DNA from 4 places in the Labrys sedimenti genome. Region 1 is predicted to be linked to each of the others. Evidence: predicted binding sites of a transcription regulator. Region 1 holds the regulator's gene; each other region holds the start of a gene.
What was found. The regulator LexA, encoded in region 1, represses DNA repair genes until DNA is damaged. The targets are predictions, from matches to a motif close to TGTTCNNNNTGTGTTCNG.

Region 1 (5,092 bases):
TGGGGTGCCGACTGCATCCTGGTGATCATGGCCAGCGTCACCGATGCCGAAGCCCGTGCCCTGATTGCGGCCGCGAAGGACTGGTCCCTTGACGTCCTGTGCGAGATCCACAATCACGACGAGCTCGAGCGCTCTCTCACGCTCGATGTCGGCATGATCGGTATCAACAATCGCGATCTCAACGACTTCGTCACTCGCCTGGAGACGACCGAGACACTGGCGCCGCTGGTGCCCGGCGATCGCCTCCTGGTCGGCGAAAGCGGTATCTTCACGCCCGGCGACGTCCAGCGCCTGCAGACGGTGGGCGTCAACACCTTCCTGGTCGGCGAGAGCCTGATGCGTCAGGGCGACGTCACCGCCGCCACGCGCGCCCTGCTGTCTGTGGACCAGGCGGCATGAGCCAGCAAAATGCAAAGCCCGTCCTTACCCATCTCGACGCCTCCGGCGAGGCGAACATGGTCGATGTCTCGCAAAAGGCGGTGACCAGCCGCACCGCGATCGCCGAAGGGCGCGTGGTGATGCAGCGCGCGACGCTCGATCTCGTCTTGTCGGGCGATGCCAAGAAGGGTGACGTCCGCGCGACCGCTCGCATCGCCGGTATCATGGCCGCCAAGAAGACGCATGAGCTCATCCCACTCTGCCACCCCTTGTTGCTGAGCAAGGTCGCCGTCGAGATCGAGCCCGATACCGCTCTGCCCGGCCTGACGGTGCGGGCGACAGCCAAGGTCGCCGGACAGACCGGCGTGGAGATGGAAGCGCTGACCGCAGTTTCCGTCGCCTGCCTGACCATCTATGACATGGTCAAGGCTGCCGACCGGGGCATGCGCATCGAGGCGATCAGGCTCATAGAGAAGTCCGGCGGCAAATCCGGCGATTGGCATGCGGAGGAAAATCCATGAGCCTGCTTCCCGTCGCGGACGCGCTGGCCAAGGTGGTTGCCGGCGTGAGCCCGCTCCCGGTCGAAACCGTACCGCTGCACGCAGCGCGGACCCGTGTCCTGGCCTCGGGCATCACGGCCCTCAGAACCCAGCCGGGCTTCAACGCCTCCGCCATGGACGGCTATGCCGTGCGGGGGCAGGATGCCCAGGAGGGTGCTGTCCTCGAATTGATCGGCGAATCGGCGGCGGGGCATGGCTATGCCGGTCGTGTCGGCGAGAACCAGGCGGTACGCATCTTCACGGGTGCCCCCGTGCCGGATGGCGCCGACACGGTGGTGATCCAGGAGCAGACCCGCCGGGAGGGCAACCAGGTCCTCGTCGAAGCCACGGCCAAGCCCGGCCAGCATATCCGAGCCCGCGGCCTGGACTTTGCCGAAGGCAAGGAAGCGCTGGCACCAGGTACCGTCATCGGCCCCCGCGACATTGCCCTTGCAGCGGCGATGAACCACCCTCGCCTGCCCGTCCATCGCCGCCCCAAGGTCGCCATCCTCGCCACCGGCGATGAACTGGTGCTCCCCGGCCAAGCCATCGGCGAGAACCAGATCGTCGCCTCCAACAACTTCGCCATCCGCGCCCTCGTCGAAGCCGAAGGCGGCGAAGTGCTCGACCTCGGCATCGCCAGCGACGACTTTCCGGCCCTGGAAGCCGCCATCAAGCGAGCTCGCGCCGAAAAGGCCGATGTGCTCGTCACCATCGGCGGCGCATCCGTCGGCGATCACGATCTGATCCAGACCGCACTGACCCGCGAAGGCATGCGGCTCGGCTTCTGGAAAATCGCGATGCGGCCAGGCAAGCCGCTGCTGCATGGGCGGCTCGGTGCCATGCACATTCTCGGACTGCCGGGCAATCCGGTCTCCTCCGTGGTTTGCGGCGTCCTCTTTCTTGTGCCGCTGCTGCGCACGTTGCTTGGCCGTTCCGACGCAGGCCCGCCACGCCGCAAGGCCGTCTTTGCCCGTTCCTGGCCGGCCAACGATATTCGCGAGGACTATATTCGCGCCCGCTTCCTGCTTGACGATACGTCAGACATCCTCAAGGTGGAGCCATTAACATTGCAGGATTCGTCGCTCGTCAGCGTGATGCAGCATGCCGATTGCCTGGTGATCCGGCCGCCCTTCGCACCCGAAGCAAAGGCGGGTGAGACCTGCGAGATCATCGATCTCCGCACGGCAGGCTATTGACCACGTCTTTAACCTGAACTTCATTGTTGCAGAACACAGTAGGAACATGTAGCACTGTTCTTGTTTTGTTTACACCTTCACCGTGATTCGCGGCCGCCACGACGGGATAGCCATGCTGACCAAGAAACAACATGAATTGCTTCGGTTCATTCATGAGCGCCTGAAAGAACAGGGTGTGCCTCCTTCCTTCGACGAGATGAAGGAAGCGCTGGACCTCAGGTCCAAGTCTGGCATTCACCGCCTGATCATGGCGCTGGAAGAGCGTGGCTTCATTCGGCGCCTGCCCAATCGCGCTCGAGCGCTCGAAGTGGTGCGCCTGCCCGAATCGGCAGTACCGAGCGGTGGCGGCCTGTCGCTGGCCTCTTCCCAGCGCGGTTTCCGTCCCAATGTGATCGAGGGCAATCTCGGCAAGGTGCGCCCCGTCAGGCCTGAAATTGACGACGAGGTCGGCCGGCCGGTCCTTGTCCCGGTGATGGGGCGCATTGCCGCCGGCACGCCGGTCTCCGCCATCCAGTCCAAGAGCCACACCATCAGCGTCACGCCGGAAATGCTGTCCTCCGGCGATCATTTCGCTCTGGAGGTCCGTGGCGATTCCATGATCGAGGCCGGTATCTTCGACAATGACACCGTACTCATCCGCCGCCAGGACCATGCCGATACCGGCGACATCGTCGTGGCTCTGATCGATGACGAGGAAGCCACGCTCAAGCGCCTGCGCAAGCGCGGAGCCTCCATCGCACTGGAGGCTGCCAACCCGGCCTATGAAACTCGTATCTTCGGGCCCGACCGGGTGCAGATCCAGGGCAAGCTGGTCGGTTTGTTCCGTCGCTACTGAGTGTGGCCGACGCCAAGGCCTGCCGGTCATGAGTGCGCTTCGCGCAATCGCGAACCGCAGCCTGCAGCGCCGCGATGTCGAAGACCTAGTCGCGACGAAGCTTCCCCATTCCGTCGTCGATTGCGAGATGGAGGAGTGCGATCTTTCGCGTCTCGATCTCTCTCATTGGGTATTCGAGCGTTGCATCCTTAGAAACGCCAAGCTGGTCGGCGCCAAGCTTGCCAATACGCTCTGGCGCAACTGCAAGGCGAGCGGCGCCGATTTCCGTGGCACGGATCTGGAGGAAGCGAACTTCCGCACCGGTGATTACAGCAATACCAGCTTCCGGCGTGCCAAGGCGGCTTCGGCGACATTCATCGGTTGCAAGCTGACGGGCGCAGACCTCTCGGAGATCTCGGCGCTGGGGCTGGTTTTCGAGGAGGTTCTGCTGATGTCGGCCAAACTGCCGGCCTTTTCCTTCCGCAAGGCCGTGCTGCGTCGTCTCGACTTCACCCAGGCCGATTTACGCCAATGCGACTTTCGCGAGGCGACCTTCGAGGAATGCAGCCTGCGCGATGCGAATCTGGCCGACACCCGCTTCGAGGGGGCCGACCTGCGCGGCGCCGATCTCGGTGGACTGAGGCTGGGAGATGCCCTCTATTTCAAGGGCGCTACGATCTCGAAAGGCCAGGCCGGCCAGTTGCTGGCCGAACTGGGCTTGCGGATTGCCTGACAAAACGTCCGGAATTTACAGGCTCATCGGCTCGACATCAGACAACCAGGGGTGCTCGAACCACTATCCGCCCGAGCACTGCCGAAAGTCGGCATGAAACGGGAAGGCAGGTCAGTCGACTGCAATCATGACATCTGAGGCCTTGATGACGGCATAGGCGTTCTGGCCGGGCTTGAGATTGAGGTCGTCGACGGCCTCGTTGGTGATCGACGCGGTAATGATGGTACCGTTGACCTCGAGTTGGATATGGGAAGTGGTCTGCCCTTTCGTCACGCTCTTGATCGTACCCTTGATCTGGTTGCGGGCGCTGATTTTCATGAAACTTCCCTTGGCGACGCGAAAAACGCGATCATCATCATTCTCGAAGCAATGTCCACCGGCAAATACTGGTGAAATTGGTGTGTCCGCCGCCCCTTCCAGACGGCGACACGATCAGGGTAACCGCCTCAAAACGCGCGGCCGTTACCCTGAAAATTGCGGGCAGAGGCCCGTAGGGGCGGCCGCCTTCTCGCTCAGACGCGGTACAGCCGATGCTCAGGAAAGACCGATGATGTCGCTGCTTTGCAAATTGACCGTGCCCTGGATCGCGATCTGAAAATCCGCCTTCTTGTCACCGTTTATATCGCCCTGGAGCATGGTCTGCCCACCCTGGAAGATATAACGCAGTTCACCCGACGAGCCGGTGAAATCGCTATTGGCGATCAGGCTGTGGAACTCCTGAAAACCGGCTACCGAACTGTTGGCGTCGATGCTGCTGAGGTCGATCTTGTCCTCGCCTTGGGTGAAGTCCATGATCGTGTCGGTTGCCGCCCGGGTCAATCCGCTGTCCTTGACACCCAGCAGCTTGAAAATGTCGTTGCCGCCCTCCCCCCAGAGGATATCGGCCCCAACGCCGCCGGCAATGATGTCGTTGCCGTCATTGCCGTGCAGCGTTTCTGCGATCGCTCCACCGACGATAGTATCATTGCCGGAAGTGCCCCACACGATCTCGAAACCCTTCACATTCTCGCTGCCGCCGGATGTGCCGAAGGTTGCGGTCTGAGCATTCAAGCCGAGAGCCGCCGTGGTGCCAAGATTGATATTGAGGGGGTCCGTCGTATCAGAAGCAACAGCGAAGACGTCTATCCCGGTGCCGCCGTCCACCTTATCGGTACCGCCGTCGTTGGAGGCGAAATAGACGTCATTGCCCGCACCGAGGCCATATATGTCGTTACCGGCCTGATCGTGGACATATTCGACACTGGCGCCACCGACAAAGGTATCGTTGCCCGCCCCCAGATAGAAATCGCCGGTCACCAGACCGGCACCGGACTCGGTGAATTTGTCGTTGCCAGCTCCGGTCTGGACATCGCCGTAGATGGTACCGCTGTTGGTGATGGTATTGCCGCCATCGCCACCATAGACGCCCCTATAGATCGTCTTGCTGTTG
Region 2 (5,092 bases), on a different contig from region 1:
AACAGCGGAATGCAAGCTATGAACGATGACGAGAAAGAGATCGTCTCCGGGAATTGGACGGGCAGAGGCCTGCCCGCTTCAGATGCGGCTAACGCAACTAAGCGGCCACTTTATTGGGGAGGGGGTATTGGCGCTTTAGTTGGAGTGACTTCCGCACAAGGGCATTGGCTATTGGCGGCGGGGATGATCGGGGTGGTGTTCGCTATCTGGATGCTGGGGAAGCTCAAACGGCGTCCTTCTGACAAGCCCTAGCAGCCATCTTTCGCGACAGTTGTTTTTCGCGAATAGTTTCTGTGTGAGCAAGCTTATGTTTTGCTGCTATTCGCAACAAAATTGCGGCCAGTGCTACCTTTCGCCTTGCCTCGGCCTGCGCCTTGCCGCTAGAAGATGGCCATTCAGAAGGACCCGGTGAAATTCCGGGTGGCTCTTCCGGCCGCCGATCCGCCGGATAACGCAAATGTCGTGACAGCATCATCCAACCCGCTTCATCGGGTATGGACGCATGTCCCTTGCGAATTTTCTCATGAACAGATTGTCTGCCTATTCCCGGGAATGGTTTTCCAATCCGCGCGGCGACGTGCTTTCCGGCATCGTCGTCGCCCTCGCCCTGATCCCTGAGGCCATCGGCTTTTCGGTGATCGCGGGGGTCGACCCCAAGGTCGGCCTCTACGCCTCCGTGGTGATTGCCTGCGTGATCGCCTTCACCGGCGGGCGCCCGGCCATGATCTCGGCGGCAACCGCCTCCACCGCCGTGCTGATGACCGGCCTCGTGCGCGACCACGGCGTGCAATATCTCTTCGCGGCCACCATCCTGATGGGCGTCTTCCAGATCATCGCCGGCTTTCTCAAGCTCGGCCGGCTGATGCGCTTCGTCTCCCAGTCGGTGATGACGGGCTTCGTCAACGCCCTGGCGATCCTGATCTTCCTGGCCCAGCTGCCCGAGCTCGTGCATGTGCCGGTGGCGACCTATGGCCTGATCGCCCTCGGCCTCGCCATCATCTATCTGTTTCCCTATCTGACCAAGGCCATTCCGGCGCCCTTGGTCGCGATCGCCGTGCTCACCGCCATCGCCTGGGGGTTCGGGCTTGATGTGCGCACGGTGGCCCATCTGGGCGAGCTTCCCTCCGCCTTGCCGAGCTTCGGCCTGCCTGAAGTGCCGCTGACGCTGGAGACGCTGCGGATCCTGACACCGATGGCGCTCACCCTGGCGGCGGTGGGCCTGCTCGAATCCCTGCTTACCGCGCAGATCGTCGACGACATGACGGATACGCCGAGCAACAAGAACCGCGAATGCGCCGGCCAGGGCATCGCCAACATGGCCTCGGCCCTGTTCGGCGGCATGGGCGGCTGCGCCATGATCGGCCAGTCGGTGATCAACGTCTCCTCCGGCGCCCGCGGTCGCCTGTCTTCGCTGGTGGCCGGCGGCTTCCTGCTGATCCTGCTGGTGGCACTGCAGGACCTGCTCGCCGTCGTGCCGGTCGCCGCCCTGACGGCGGTGATGATCATGGTCTCGATCAATACCTTCTCCTGGCGCTCGCTCCTGCAATTGCGCAGCAACCCCATGCCCTCCTCCGTGGTGATGCTGGCAACCGTCGGCACCGTGGTGGCGACGGCGGACCTCGCCAAAGGCGTGCTGGTGGGCGTGCTCCTGTCGGGCGTGTTCTTCGCCGGCAAGGTCTCACGCCTCAGCCGCGTGCGCTCGACCCTCTCGCCCGACGGCAAGGAACGCGTCTATCGGGTCGAAGGGCAGATCTTCTTCGCCTCGGCGGGCACCTTCAGCGATGCCGTCGACGTGCAGGAACCCGTCGAGCGGATCGTCATCGACGTCGGCGCGGCGCATTTCTGGGACATCTCGGCGGTCGGCGCACTCGACCGCATCGTTCTCAAGGCGCGCCGCCACGGCCGCGAGGTCGAGATCGTCGGCCTCAACGAGGCCAGCGCCACCCTGGTGGAGCGCTTCGCCGTGCACGACAAGGAAAGCCAGGCCCGCTCCCTGCCCTCGCATTGAGGCGCGCTTCGCAAGGCCTTCAAAATCAATGGACTCTGCCATCTCGTGACGGAAGAGTCCCTTTACCATGCCGGGCTCTTTCCCGGTCCAATGGAGCGCGATCAAAGACTCTGCTTGAAATGTTCTTGTTTTGTTCTAGTCTGAGCGAAACGGATCATAGCCATGACGATACGCGTTCCTCCTCCCCTCATTCCAAAGCATTTTCCAGAAAAGCCGACAGCCTTTTCGGCTGAGAAAATGTGTCAGAACAGGGGGCTGGAGAGAAATCGCGATCCCGCGGAATCGCGATGTTCTCTCCCCGGCCAACGGGCCGAGAAGCTGGCGGAATTACGTGCTCTGCTGCCCCGGCTCGATCATGTGCATGCCGATGCCGGCGTGCTGCCTTTCGGCATCGGGGAGATCGACGCACGCCTGCCGGGCGGCGGCCTCGCCTTGGACGGCCTGCATGAAATCGCGCCGCAAACCATTTTCGACAATGGCAGCGCGCTGGGTTTCCTCGCCTCCCGCCTGTGCCTGCGACAGGCCAAGGGGACGATCTGGCTGGTGACCTCGCCGCGCGGCATGGCCGGCCTGGGACGGTTTTACGGCCATGGCTTCAACGCCCTCGGCCTCGATCCCACCGGACTGGTCGTGGTCACGGCCGGCGACGAGACCGAGGCTGCCTGGGCCATGGAGGAGATCCTGCGCTCCGGCGCCGCTGCGGCGGTGGCAGCCGTGACAGGCGGCGGCATGGACGCCGCCTCCAGCCGCCGCCTCCAGCTCGCGGCAGCTTCCGCCCCCTGCCCCCTCTTCCTTCTGCGTCCGCCCCTCGCAGCGCCTTCCCTGGCCGCGATCACCCGCTGGCGCATCGGCGCGGCCGCAGGTCCGCGCGATCGTTTCGGCCTTCTCACCGCTTGGCGCTGGCATGTTCGGCTCGAACGCAGCCGCAACGGGCAAAGCGGATCCTGGCTCATGGAGTATGACCATGCCTCGCATCGTCTCGATCTATCTGCCACGCTGGCCGATCCAGCGCTTTCTCGTCGCCCAGAGCAACACGCCAAGGTCGCCTGATACGATCGACGGCCATTATCCCTTCGTCCTGACGGTCGATGCCGCCGGCGGCCCGCGCATTTCAGCCGCCAGCAAGCCGGCCGAGACCGAAGGCCTGGCGGCGGGCGGGCTGGTCGCCGATGCGAGAGCCAAGGTACCGGGGCTGCAGACGCGGCCGGCCATGCCGGAGGCCGATGGCAGGGCCCTGCACCGGCTCGGCCTGTGGGCCATGCGCTATACGCCCTCCGTGGCCCTCTATCGCGAGGCCGACGGGGCCGACGGCCTGTTCCTCGACATCACCGGCGCCAGCCATCTGGCGGGCGGCGAACAGGCACTCCTCGCCGACATCGTCAAGCGCCTGCGCCACCTTCGCCTCGGCGCGCGCGTGGCGCTGGCCGACACGCCGGGCGCCGCCTGGGCTCTCTCCCGCTTCCATGCCCAGAATGGCACCCTTCTGGCCGAGGGCAGCGATCCCGGCCCGGCTCTTGCCGATCTGCCCCTGGCCGCCCTTCGCCTCGGCGACATAACAGTCCAGACCCTGCGCCGTCTCGGCTTCACCCGCATCGGCGATCTCATCGGCAAGCCGCGCGCGCCCTTCGCCGCGCGTTTCGATGCGATCCTGCTCAAGCGCTTCGACCAGGCCATGGGGCGGCGCGAGGAAGCTCTTGCCCTGATCGAGCCGCCGCCGCTCTATCATCGCAGCCGCCAGCTCCTCGAGCCGGTGGTGAGCCAGGCAGCCGTGGTGCATGTCGTCACCCGCCTGATGCAGGACCTGGTTCCCGCCCTCGTCACCGGCGGCGTGGCGGCACGCGCCTTGCAGCTACGCCTGTTCCGGGTCGATGGGGAGGTGCGCACCATCCATATCGGTCTCGCCGCCGCCACCCGCGATCCAGCCCATGTCGCCAGGCTGGTCGAGCTCGATCTGGAACGGCTGGGCGAGACCATCGATGCCGGCTTCGGCTTCGAGACCATCAGCCTGACCGCGACCGTCACCGAGAAATTCGGCCAGCGTCAGAACCGCCTGTCCCTCAAGGAAGGACGCCGGGATGTACCGCCGGCCGATGCCGCCGAACGCCGGGCCGAGTTGATCGACGCCCTTCGCCAGCGCCTTGGCCCCGGCAGCGTGCGGCGGCTTCACCCCGTCGCCCGGCACGATCCGGCCTTTGCCGAGGAGGCGCGCGATGCCGCCGATCCCGAACCGGCTTGGTCGACAGCCGATGGCTCGCATCAGCGACCGCCCTTGTTCCTGGATCAGCCCGAGCCCTTGCAGATCCTCGCCACGCGTCCGGACGGCCTGCCCGATCATGTCCGCTGGCGCGGCTCTTCCCACCACATCACCGCATTGCAGGGACCGGAGCGCATCGCCGGCCCCTGGTGGGAGGCGGCGGCCCCGACCTTGCCCGACAAACCGGGCAAGGAGGAATATGGCTGGGGCAAGCTGGGGGAGGAAGCGCCTTCCCTCCCCGACAGCGAGAGCCCTAGGAGTCAGAAACGCAACCGTTTCGAGGACACCGAAGCCACGCGTGAGCGCAGCGTCCTGCTGCCCGCGCCGACCTACCAGGACTATTACGTCGCCGAGACGCAGACCGGCCAGCGCTTCTGGCTCTGCCATGACGGCCGGCAGAGCTGGTCTCTGCGAGGGCTGCTGGCATGAGATATGAGAGGGAAGCCGGCAGCGGCTATGCCGCCATGTCCGGCAGGGTGAAGGACCAAGCGCTCCCTGCGGGTTTGCCGGCGCCTGTCCCGCCGGCCTATGCGGAGCTCGCCGTCACCACCAATTTCTCCTTCCTGCGCGGCGCCTCCTTCCCGCAGGACATGGTGAGGCAGGCCCAGAGGCTCGGCCTGGCCGGCATCGGCATCGCCGACCGCAACTCCTTCGCCGGCGTGGTCCGGGCCCTGCGCGAGGCCAGGAAACATCCGTCCCTGCGCTATTTGCCCGGCGTGCGCCTCGTCACCATGGATGGCTTCGAGGTCATCGCCTATCCCACCGACCGCGAGGCCTATGGCCGGCTCTGCCGCCTGCTCAGCGACAACAACAAGCGCATGGTGCGCGCG
Region 3 (5,092 bases), 960 kb from region 1:
TCACCGCCACCCTCAGGCCACCAGCCTGCACGATGCCGGTATCGCCCTGCTGGCCGCCGGACTCACCGTAGAACGGCGTCTGGTTGAGGATGAGGAAGCCCTTCTCGCCTTCGCCGATGCGGTCGACCGGCTTGCCGTCCTTGACCAGGGCCAGGGCGACGCCTTCGGCGGTCTCCGTCTCATAGCCGAGGAATTCGGTGGCCCCGACCTGTTCGCGCAAACCGAACCAGACGGTCTCGGTCGCCGCATCGCCGGATCCCGCCCAGGCGGCGCGGGCCTTGGCCTTCTGCTGCTGCATGGCGGCCTGGTAGCCTTCGAGATCGACCGAAATGTTGCGCGCGCGCAGCGCATCCTGGGTCAGGTCGAGCGGGAAGCCATAGGTGTCGTAGAGGGTGAAGGCGACATCACCCGAGAAGACCTGCCCGTCGCCGAGCTTCAGGGTCTCCGCGTCGAGCAGGGCCAGACCGCGCTCCAGCGTGCGGCGGAAGCTGGTCTCCTCCAGGCGCAGGGTCTCGCTGATCAAAGCCTCGGCCCGCACGAGTTCGGGATAGGCGGCGCCCATCTCGCGCACCAGCGCCGGCACCAGCTTCCACATGATGGGATCCTTGGCGCCGAGCAGGGAGATATGGCGCATGGCGCGGCGCATGATCCGGCGCAAGACATAGCCCCTGCCCTCATTCGACGGCAGCACACCGTCGGCGACCAGGAAGGAGGAAGCGCGCAGATGGTCGGCGATGACGCGGTGGCTGGCCAGCGCCGGCCCTTCGGCCGGCACGCCGATCGCCTCGACCGAGGCACGGATCAGGGCCTGGAAGAGATCGATGTCGTAATTGTTGTGCTTGTTCTGCAGAACGGTGGCGATGCGCTCGAGACCCATGCCGGTATCGATCGAGGGCCGAGGCAGGTTGACGCGCTCGCCGCCCACCAGTTCCTCGAACTGCATGAAGACGAGGTTCCAGATCTCGATGAAGCGGTCGCCATCCTCGTCCGGCGAACCGGGCGGACCACCCCAGATGTGATCGCCATGATCGTAGAAGATCTCGGAGCACGGACCGCAGGGACCGGTATCGCCCATGCGCCAGAAATTGTCCGAGGTCGGGATGCGGATGATGCGGTCATCCGGCAGGCCGGCGATCTTCTTCCACAGCCGATGGGCCTCGTCATCCTCGGAGAACACCGTCACCAGGAGCTTGGAGGCCGGCAGGCCGAAATCCTTGGTGATCAGGTTCCAGGCGAGCTCGATGGCGCGATCCTTGAAATAGTCGCCGAAGGAGAAGTTGCCGAGCATCTCGAAGAAGGTGTGATGCCGGGCCGTATAGCCGACATTGTCGAGATCATTGTGCTTGCCGCCGGCGCGCACGCATTTCTGCGAAGTCGCGGCCCGAGAATAGGGACGCTTCTCGATACCGGTGAAGACATTCTTGAACTGCACCATGCCGGCATTGGTGAACATCAGGGTCGGATCGTTGCGCGGCACCAGCGGTGAGGATGCCACGGCTTCGTGGCCGTTCCGCACGAAATAGTCGAGGAAGGTGGATCGGATCTCGTTGACGCCGCTCATGCCCAATTTGCCTATTTGGCCCAATCGCCTGTTTCGCTGGTCCCTTCCTATCGGCTTGGCCAGCATCCTAAGCAGAATATCTCGATATTGCCCACGAATGGGCAATATCGAGATATTCTGCAAGTGCTTGAATTCTTGCAAGTTCCTCTTGATCGAGCCTGTGGCTCGATCAAGAGGAACTTGCATGGTGGTGGGGCGTTGTAGCGAGGCTGTTCCGGCCTGTCGAGGCGCTCATCCATGAAAAACCCGCCTGTTGGGGCCAACAGGCGGGTTATTTCGTGAAGCACGCCACTCGCCGCTCCTGGCGGCTACGAGCCTCAATCGTCCCCGGCGTCCGCCGGATCGATATTGTCGAGGATGCGCTCGGCGATCAGGCCGGCATTCTGGCGAATCTGGCCCTCAATCTTGTCGGCAACATCCGGATTGTCCTTGAGGAACTGCTTGGCGTTCTCGCGGCCCTGGCCGAGGCGCTGGCTCTCATAGCTGAACCAGGCACCGGACTTCTCGACCACGCCGGCCTTGACGCCGAGGTCGATCAGTTCGCCCACCTTCGAGACGCCCTCGCCATACATGATGTCAAATTCGATCTGCTTGAAGGGCGGCGCGACCTTGTTCTTGACGACCTTTACGCGGGTCTGGTTGCCGACCACCTCTTCCCTGTCCTTGATCGCGCCGATACGGCGGATATCGAGGCGGACGGAGGCGTAGAATTTCAGTGCGTTACCGCCCGTGGTGGTTTCCGGGCTGCCATACATCACGCCGATCTTCATGCGGATCTGGTTGATGAAGATCACCATCGAGTTGGAACGCCCGATCGAGGCCGTCAGCTTGCGCAAAGCCTGGCTCATCAGTCGGGCCTGCAGACCGGGCTGCACATCGCCCATCTCGCCTTCGATTTCGGCCTTGGGCGTCAGCGCCGCCACGGAGTCGATCACGATCACGTCGATCGCACCCGAGCGTACCAGCGTGTCGCAGATTTCCAGCGCCTGCTCGCCGGTGTCGGGCTGCGAGATCAGCAATTCGTCGAGATTGACGCCAAGCTTGCGGGCATAGACCGGATCGAGCGCATGCTCGGCATCGATGAAGGCGCAGACACCGCCCCGCTTCTGGGCTTCGGCGACGGAGTGCAGCGCCAGCGTGGTCTTGCCCGAGGATTCCGGCCCGTAGATCTCGATGACCCGGCCCTTGGGCAGGCCGCCGACACCGAGGGCGATGTCGAGACCAAGAGAACCGGTGGAGATCGCCTCGACCTCCATCGTCTTGGTGCCCTTGCCGAGCCGCATGATCGAACCCTTGCCGAAGGAGCGTTCGATCTGTGATAGGGCGGCGTCGAGCGCCTTCGTCTTGTCCATGGAGCTTCCTTCGACCAAGCGCAGCTGCGTCTGACTCATATGCCCGTTTCCCTATCAAGCACGAACGGATTCGTCATCCGGACCAATCATTTTCCAACACCGGGCTGCAACCTTGTCGCAATTCGAAGCCCCGTGGCGCTATGTACCCATTTTGTTCTAATTAACGCAAGTTCTATTTTTGTTCTCAAATTTCTTATTTAACAAAGGCTGATCACCGGGCGAGCTTGCGATAAATCATCATACCATTGCGCCGTTCAGGCTTGCGCCCCACAGCCCTCCCCGTCCACACTCCCTGCCGGCAGGATGCGCCGGCAACCCGCTCCGGATATGCGGGACAGGAAACGGGACGATTGCAATGACGAATAGGCAGGAGAGCGTCGGCTTCATCGGAGTCGGCTATATGGGCCATGGCATGGCCAAGAACATCGTGGAGAAGGGCTACGCACTGACGGTGATGGGGCATCGCAACCGCGCGCCCGTCGAGGATCTGGTGGCGCGCGGGGCCAAGGAAGCCAAGACGCCGCGCGAGGTAGGCGCGGCTTCCAGCATCGTCTTCCTGTGCGTCACCGGTTCGCGGCAGGTCGAAGCGCTGATACGGGGCCCTGACGGGCTGAAGGCCGGCCTGAAGCCTGGTTCCGTCGTCGTCGACTGCTCGACTTCCGACCCCAACTCCACCCTGGCGCTTGCCGCCGAACTCGCCGAGGCCGGCATCGATTACGCCGATGCTCCGCTCGGCCGCACGCCAAAGGAGGCCTGGGAAGGCACGCTCGACACCATGATCGGCGCCAGCGACGCCCTGTTCGAGCGCCTCAAGCCGGTGATTTCAACCTGGGCCGGACGCATCGTGCATATCGGCGGCACGGGCGATGGTCATCGCATGAAGCTGCTCAACAACTTCGTGTCGCTGGGCTATGCCGCTCTCTATGCGGAGGCCCTCGCCTTGTCGCAGAAGGTCGGTATCACGCCCAAGCGCTTCGACAGCGTCATTCGCGGTGGGCGCATGGATTGCGGCTTCTACCAGACCTTCTCACGCTGGGTCCTGGAGGGCGACGAGAATGCGCACAAATTCACCATCGCCAATGCCTTCAAGGACCTGACCTATCTGGAGGCGATGGCGGACGCCGCCGGGCTGGTCAATCCGATCGGCAATGCGGTGAAGAACTCGTTCGGCGTGGCGATGGCCGCCGGCGGCGCCGAGCGCTATGTGCCGATGCTCACCGACTATATCGGCCGCCTGAATGGCACCGATCTCGTCCCGGCCAACCAGAACTGACCGGACATCACAGGCAGAACGCCGCGCCCTTGCGGGCGCGGCGTTCTTGTTTCCACCTGTATAGGCCGGATCAGAAGGTGCGGCGCAGACGCACGCCGGCACCGACGGCGTCGACCGTCTTGCTGTTCAGCCCTTCCGGATCTTTGTTCTGGTACCAGACTTCGGCGCCCGCAATGAAGCCCTTGACGACGGTGTAGTTCACCTGCCCGCCAACGACATAGTAGTTGAAATTGTCGGTGATGTTGGAGGCGATGCGCGGTGCGTCGAAGTGCAGATAGCCGCCGAACAGAATGGCCTGCAGGTTCTTGGTCACGTTGAGACCGGCCTCGCCCTGCACGGCGAAGCCCTTGGCGCTGTCGAGATCATGGATCGTGCCGTTGGTTATGTAGGCGTCCACGCCGCCGAAGCCGAGGGTGGACGAGCCATTCGGCTGGGAACCACCGACGCCGAGATATTTTACGGCGCCGTCCGCGTAGCTGGCTTCGGCCGCGATGTAGGCACCCTCGAGAACCGGCAGGTTGACGTTGCCGCCAACACCGATCGAATAACCGTACTTCGTACTATAGCCGGCCGTTGCGCTGCGGTTCTGATGGAGGGCGCCCATCACCTGGAAACGGCCCCAGCCATTCTTGTTGTCGTCATAGCCGACGACGCCGACGATATCAGGCATCTGGGCACCGCCGACGCCACCAGCAACCGTGACGCCATTGACCACGACATTGTTCCCGTAGACCGAGGCATTGGCGCGATGATCACGGCCGTCTTCGATCGACAGGGTGGCATAGGCCTTGTCGAACTGCGCCGTATAGCTGATCAGGTTGCGCCGGCCCTGCTCGCCGAAATAGGGCGCGAAGAACTCGGCCTGATAATTGGGGTCGTAGAAGGCATAGGGCGACCAGGCGTAAC
Region 4 (5,092 bases), 540 kb from region 1:
GCCACGCCGGCAGCCCGGCTCTATCTGCCCGTCCTGTTCGACGGCTTTGCCGCCAGCGCAATGCATGCCTTCATGCGCATGGCCTATGCGACCTGGACGGACAATGACGAGGAAACCGCCATCGCTCTCGCCTATTGGGCCGCAACCTATCTCGACCTCGGCACCGGCCGGGGTGAAGCCGGCACAACCGACGATCCGCTCGATGTGTTGGCCTATATGTATGGGCCTTCCTCCTTCCGCCATATCGTCACAGAATGCGACCTGCTCTGGCACAATATGCGCGCGGTCGCAGCCAAGCCGGAATTCGCGCCCGTGCACGACATGCTGGCCATCGGCCCCGATACCATGGACCGGTACGCCCGCCTGTCGCTGGCGCTCTTTGCGGCCACCCAGGATTTCTCCCTGCTGCATGCCCTTACCGGCACGCATTGGTTGCGCATGATGGCGCCGCGGTCGCCCGACCCGACGATACCGATGCGCCGCTTCTGGCAGGCCATCGCCTCGCTGATTCCCAAGATCGGCTTTCCCGACATTCCGGCGGCCGAACAGGTGGAAGCATGGCGTCGGCAGAAGGTGCCGGACTGGCCGGAGATTTTCGCCGAGGCCGTCAGGCACGATGACGAGCACGATCTCAGCCTCAGCTTCTCGGCCTCCGAGGAATTCAAGCTTTATCGCGATCCGCTCTACAACTACGTTGCCGCCAAACGTCTCGGACTCATCTGATGCTGCTTGCCAATGCCACCCTGCCCGATGGACGCCGGGCGGATGTCCATATCGTCGACGGGCGTATCGCTTCGATCGAGGAGTCCCGCTTCCAATTGAGCGCTCCGGCTCGGCGCGATCTTGCCGGTGCCCTGCTGCTTCCCGCCTTCATCGATGGCCATATCCACCTCGACAAGACCCATATGGGCGCGCCGCTGGTGCCGCATGTGCCGGGGGAAAGCGTGCGCGAGCGCATCGCCGCCGAACGCGTAGCCCGGCATGCTGTCCCCCTGCCCGTCGAGGCTCGCGCCACCAATCTCCTGCGTCGCCTCGTCGCCAACGGCACCACCCGCGTGCGCAGCCATGTCGACATCGACAATGACGTAAAGCTCGCCAACCTGGAGGCCCTGCTCGCCGTTCGGGAACGGTGGAGGCCTTGGGTCGACATCGAGATCGTCGCCTTTCCCCAGAGCGGCGTCGTAAGCGAACCCGGCGCCGCCGACCTCCTCGATGCGGCCCTCGCTGCCGGTGCGGACCTGATCGGCGGGCTCGATCCCGCTGGTTTCGACCATGACGTGCCAGGCCAGCTCGACATCGTCTTCGCCCTCGCCGAAAAATACGGCAAGGGGGTCGACATCCATCTGCATGACGGCGGCGAAACCGGTGGCTCCGAGCTGCGCGACATTGCCAGCCGCACCGAGGCGCTCGGCCTGCAGGGGCGTGTGGTGGTGAGCCATGCTTTTTCCCTCGGCGATCAGTCTCCGGAGAGCTTCGGCCGCACCGCGGAGGCCCTGGCGCGCGCCGGCGTGGCGATCATGACATCGAGCCCGGCCGCCGTGCCGGTACCGCCGGTGAAGGCGCTGCGCAGCCATGGCGTCACCCTGTTTGCGGCCTCCGACAACATCCGCGACTGCTGGTCTCCCTTCGGCAATGGCGACATGCTCGATCGTGCCGCCATCGTCGCTTCCCGGCAGGAATTCTACGCCAACGAGGATCTGCGCATGGCACTCGACCTTGCCACCGTCGAGCCGGCCAAGGCTCTCCGAGTTGCCGGCTACGGCCTGGCACCGGGTGCGCCGGCCGATCTCGTCGTCATCGACACGCCGAGCGTCGAGGAAGCCGTGATCAACCGCCCGCCCCGCAAGCTCGTGCTGCGAGGCGGCGTGGTCGTTGCCGAGAACGGCGTCGTGGTCGAGACACTGCCGATCTGATACCAGGTCGCATAAAGCTCGACCCGTCATTCCCGGCGCCGCCGCAGGCGGCGGAAAGAGAATCCAGGAGCGGCGGGGCGCGGTTTCAGCCCCCTAGCTTCCCTTCCCCTCGCTACGCTCGGCCGGGAATGACACGCTCCCATTGCCGGCCCAGTCCCTCATTCGCAGGCGCTGCCGCCTCATTTCCTCGATTGCGGATAGATCGTCTCGCCGCGCTTGAGCATGGCGACGAAGGCCTCGATCTTCTTCTTCCGCCCGGCCTCGGTCTTGGTGTTGTGCATGCGGAAGGCCAATGCGAAACGGTTCTGTGCGCTGAGCGCGCTTACCATCTGCAGCGCATCCGGTTCGGCCTCGATCGCGGCCTGCAGATCCTGGGGAATTTTGAGATCCTTGCCGCTCCCATAGGCCCGATCCCAGCGGCCGTCCGCCTTGGCGGCCTCCACCTGCTTCAACCCGTGTTCGGTCATGCGCCCCTCGGCGACCAGACGGGCGACATTGTCGACATTGATCCGGCTCCAGATGCTCTTGCGCCCGCGCGGCGTATAGCGCTGCAGGAAGCTGCGCTCGTCGAGCCCCTTGCGCACCGCGTCAATCCAGCCCCAGCACAGCACCACGTCGATCGCCTGCTTGGCCGTGATCGAGGCGAGCCCCGAGCCCACCTTGTGGATTTTGATCCAGACTTCGCTTTCGCTGTCGTGATGGTCGCGAAGCCAGGCATGGAAGCTGTCGGCATCCGCGAATTCACGGATCTTGGCGGGATCGACGGTGACGGGCGGCATCGGGGTTCCTCACGCTTGGGTCAATGCAGGAGCGGCTTGGGCTGGACGAGAGGCCAGCGCTTAATGATCCGATATTCCCTCTTCCCCAACCTGCTGTGAACCATGCAAAAATCTGCGACCCGAATAGAGATCGGGTCGATTTGCTGTTCCGATATTGGCCACTCGCCGTAGGAAAGGGTCAGATGTGGGGTGAAATCCGGAAAGGCACGCATCCCCAACTTGGTCATGGCCGCACCCAGTATTTCATGGAGCTCGAACAGGGCTGCCCCTTCACAGCACAGGATGAGCGGATAACTCGGTGCCCTGCCCCGTTTGGGGATCGTGCCAAAACTCTTGATAGCATTGAGCGTTATCTCGAAAGCGGGCAATTGGACGAGATCGCCGGCTAGTTCCGCCGCATAGGTGCGCGGCGACTTGAGCCGCTTGAAGTCGCCGATATGGTGGAGCGAGACGTGGAAGCGGTCCTGCCGCAACATGCTCCCGCGGAAATGGTTCGCCTCAAGGAAATCCTGCCTGAATCGTTCGATCCGAAGCGCATCCTCTGCGGCAGGAAACACCGCGAAGAACAATCTCTCCCCTCGCACTGGCCCACGCGGAAGCTCGCCATAGAACTCAAACGCCAACTGCATGATGACCTCGCGTTCTCGATCGGCATAGCCCGAATTAGAACAAAAAGAGAACAATGGTCAACCGAATTGTATCTGGTTGCGAGGCGGCTGATGGCTGCCACCCTAGTGCTGCCCGGCCAATTTCCTCACCTCGGCGGCATCTTCTCGAATTTCGGCAAGGCCGGATCGAGGTGGTCCCACTCATAGCCGCCGCTGGTATAGGTCACCGCCTGCGGCTTGTAGCGGCTCGGCTCGTCAAGGCTCGCGGCACGAACGGCGAAGAATTGCGGCATGGACGAGAAGGTCAGATAGACCGGAGACCCGCAGGTTGGGCAGAAATAGCGGTTCTTCCTGACGCCGCTGTCGGCCACCATCTCCCAGGGCCGCCCTTCCCCGGTGAGGGTCACATTCTGCCGCGGGAAGGTCAGGTGGGACTGATGCCCCGTGCCGCTTTCGCGCTGGCAGTCGCGGCACTGGCAATCATTGCTGAACACCGGATCGGCAGTGATCTCGTAGCGGATCGCGCCGCAGGCGCATCCGCCGGTATAGGCCTTGCTCATCTCGTCCTCCTCGCCTCAGTCCTTGCTGCCGCCCACGACGGTGCCGAGGTTGCGCAGGACCTTCTTCCAGCCCTCGCCCATGTTCCTGAAGGCCGTCTCGTTCCTGGGCATGACGAAGCCGGAATGGACGAGGCGAACCCGCGTCCCGCCCTCGGCGGCCTCCAGCGTCCAGGTCACCACCGTATCGAGCCGCGAGCCATAGCCCGCATTGTTCTCGTCCCCGCCCTGCCAGGCATAGGCGAGGCGCTCGTTCGGCTTCACGTCCAGTACCCTGCAATGGATGACGCCGTCCCAGGCACCGGCCGGCGTGGTGCGAAAGGTGAAACGCTGTCCTTCCACCGCGACGAAATCGGCGGGCGCCATCATCCAGCGCGCGATGAGGTCGCCTGAGGTCAGGGCCTTCCAGATGGTTTCCGGCGCATGCGGGAAGATCTCGTCGACCACGATCTCCTGCGTATCCGGCTCCAGGGCTTGATCATTCACGGGTCGATCTCCTTCAAGAGGGTTCTGAGATTGGCGAAGCGCCGGCGCCAGAACAGGCTGTAATGGCTCATCCAATCGGCTAGCGGCTCGAGGCCGCCGGGTTCGGCCCGGTAATAGACCTTCCGCCCTTCCGGACGTTCGGCGACGAGCCCCGCCTGTTTCAACGCCTTGAGGTGCTGGGAAACCGCGCCCTGCGTGACGCCGCTCCCCTGTGTCAGCTCGGCGACAGTAATCTCGTCGCATCCGACGATCCGCTCGAACACGGCTCGCCTTGTCGGATCCGCGAGGGCGCGCATAACGGTATCGATGGCAGCTGTCTCTGTCATGATTATCAATTAGCAAATACTAATGAATTAGTCAACACTAATGTTTCTAAATCTACAGGAAACGGCATCTCGGCATCCTGGAATGCGATGCGGCCTGCCCCTTCAACGGCCCAGAGCGTTGCCCCCAATACAGGCATGTCGAGCAGGCGCTCGTCGCGCTCCTCTCCAAAGTCTGGAGCGAAACTCGGTCAGCGTGCTTGCGCCAGAGCTACGGCATCCGGCCCGGCGGGGAAACGGAGCTGGCCGGAGGTGTCGTGGACAGCGGCCCACACAGCCTGGGCAACATCGCTCTCCCGCGTGGTCATGGCCGGCTTCGCGAAGGCCTCAAGAATTGGCTTCGCAAACTCGGCATAGTCCTGCGGGAGCAAATCCTCGACCGGCACGATGGCATTGGCCCCGAACCGCGTGGTCGGCGCATAGCCG

Region 2: U1R88_RS10460 (ImuA family protein) is a predicted target of LexA. The motif match lies at 2,129-2,146, and genes of this name have one in related genera.
Region 3: recA (recombinase RecA) is a predicted target of LexA. The motif match lies at 3,082-3,099, and genes of this name have one in related genera.
Region 4: U1R88_RS02670 (2'-5' RNA ligase family protein) is a predicted target of LexA. The motif match lies at 3,357-3,374, and genes of this name have one in related genera.

Annotation. Positions count from the first base shown of each region.
Region 1 is NZ_JAXOUF010000001.1:1,121,281-1,126,372, forward strand. It holds gene trpC (indole-3-glycerol phosphate synthase TrpC) at 1-399, shown strand, start outside; gene moaC (cyclic pyranopterin monophosphate synthase MoaC) at 396-899, shown strand; gene U1R88_RS05460 (molybdopterin molybdotransferase MoeA) at 896-2,116, shown strand; gene lexA (transcriptional repressor LexA) at 2,229-2,951, shown strand; gene U1R88_RS05470 (pentapeptide repeat-containing protein) at 2,980-3,663, shown strand; gene U1R88_RS05475 (TOBE domain-containing protein) at 3,775-3,981, opposite strand; gene U1R88_RS05480 (calcium-binding protein) at 4,198-5,092, opposite strand, start outside.
Region 2 is NZ_JAXOUF010000002.1:867,105-872,196, reverse strand. It holds sul1 at 399-454, shown strand; gene U1R88_RS10465 (SulP family inorganic anion transporter) at 524-2,008, shown strand; gene U1R88_RS10460 (ImuA family protein) at 2,246-3,058, shown strand; gene U1R88_RS10455 (Y-family DNA polymerase) at 2,973-4,691, shown strand; gene U1R88_RS10450 (error-prone DNA polymerase) at 4,727-5,092, shown strand, end outside.
Region 3 is NZ_JAXOUF010000001.1:164,923-170,014, reverse strand. It holds gene alaS (alanine--tRNA ligase) at 1-1,561, opposite strand, end outside; gene recA (recombinase RecA) at 1,879-2,952, opposite strand; gene U1R88_RS00760 (NAD(P)-dependent oxidoreductase) at 3,269-4,186, shown strand; gene U1R88_RS00755 (porin) at 4,257-5,092, opposite strand, start outside.
Region 4 is NZ_JAXOUF010000001.1:578,643-583,734, reverse strand. It holds gene U1R88_RS02685 (questin oxidase family protein) at 1-723, shown strand, start outside; gene U1R88_RS02680 (amidohydrolase family protein) at 723-1,913, shown strand; gene U1R88_RS02675 (YdeI/OmpD-associated family protein) at 2,093-2,692, opposite strand; gene U1R88_RS02670 (2'-5' RNA ligase family protein) at 2,713-3,321, opposite strand; gene U1R88_RS02665 (GFA family protein) at 3,447-3,860, opposite strand; gene U1R88_RS02660 (SRPBCC family protein) at 3,876-4,343, opposite strand; gene U1R88_RS02655 (ArsR/SmtB family transcription factor) at 4,340-4,669, opposite strand; gene U1R88_RS02650 (SDR family oxidoreductase) at 4,858-5,092, opposite strand, start outside.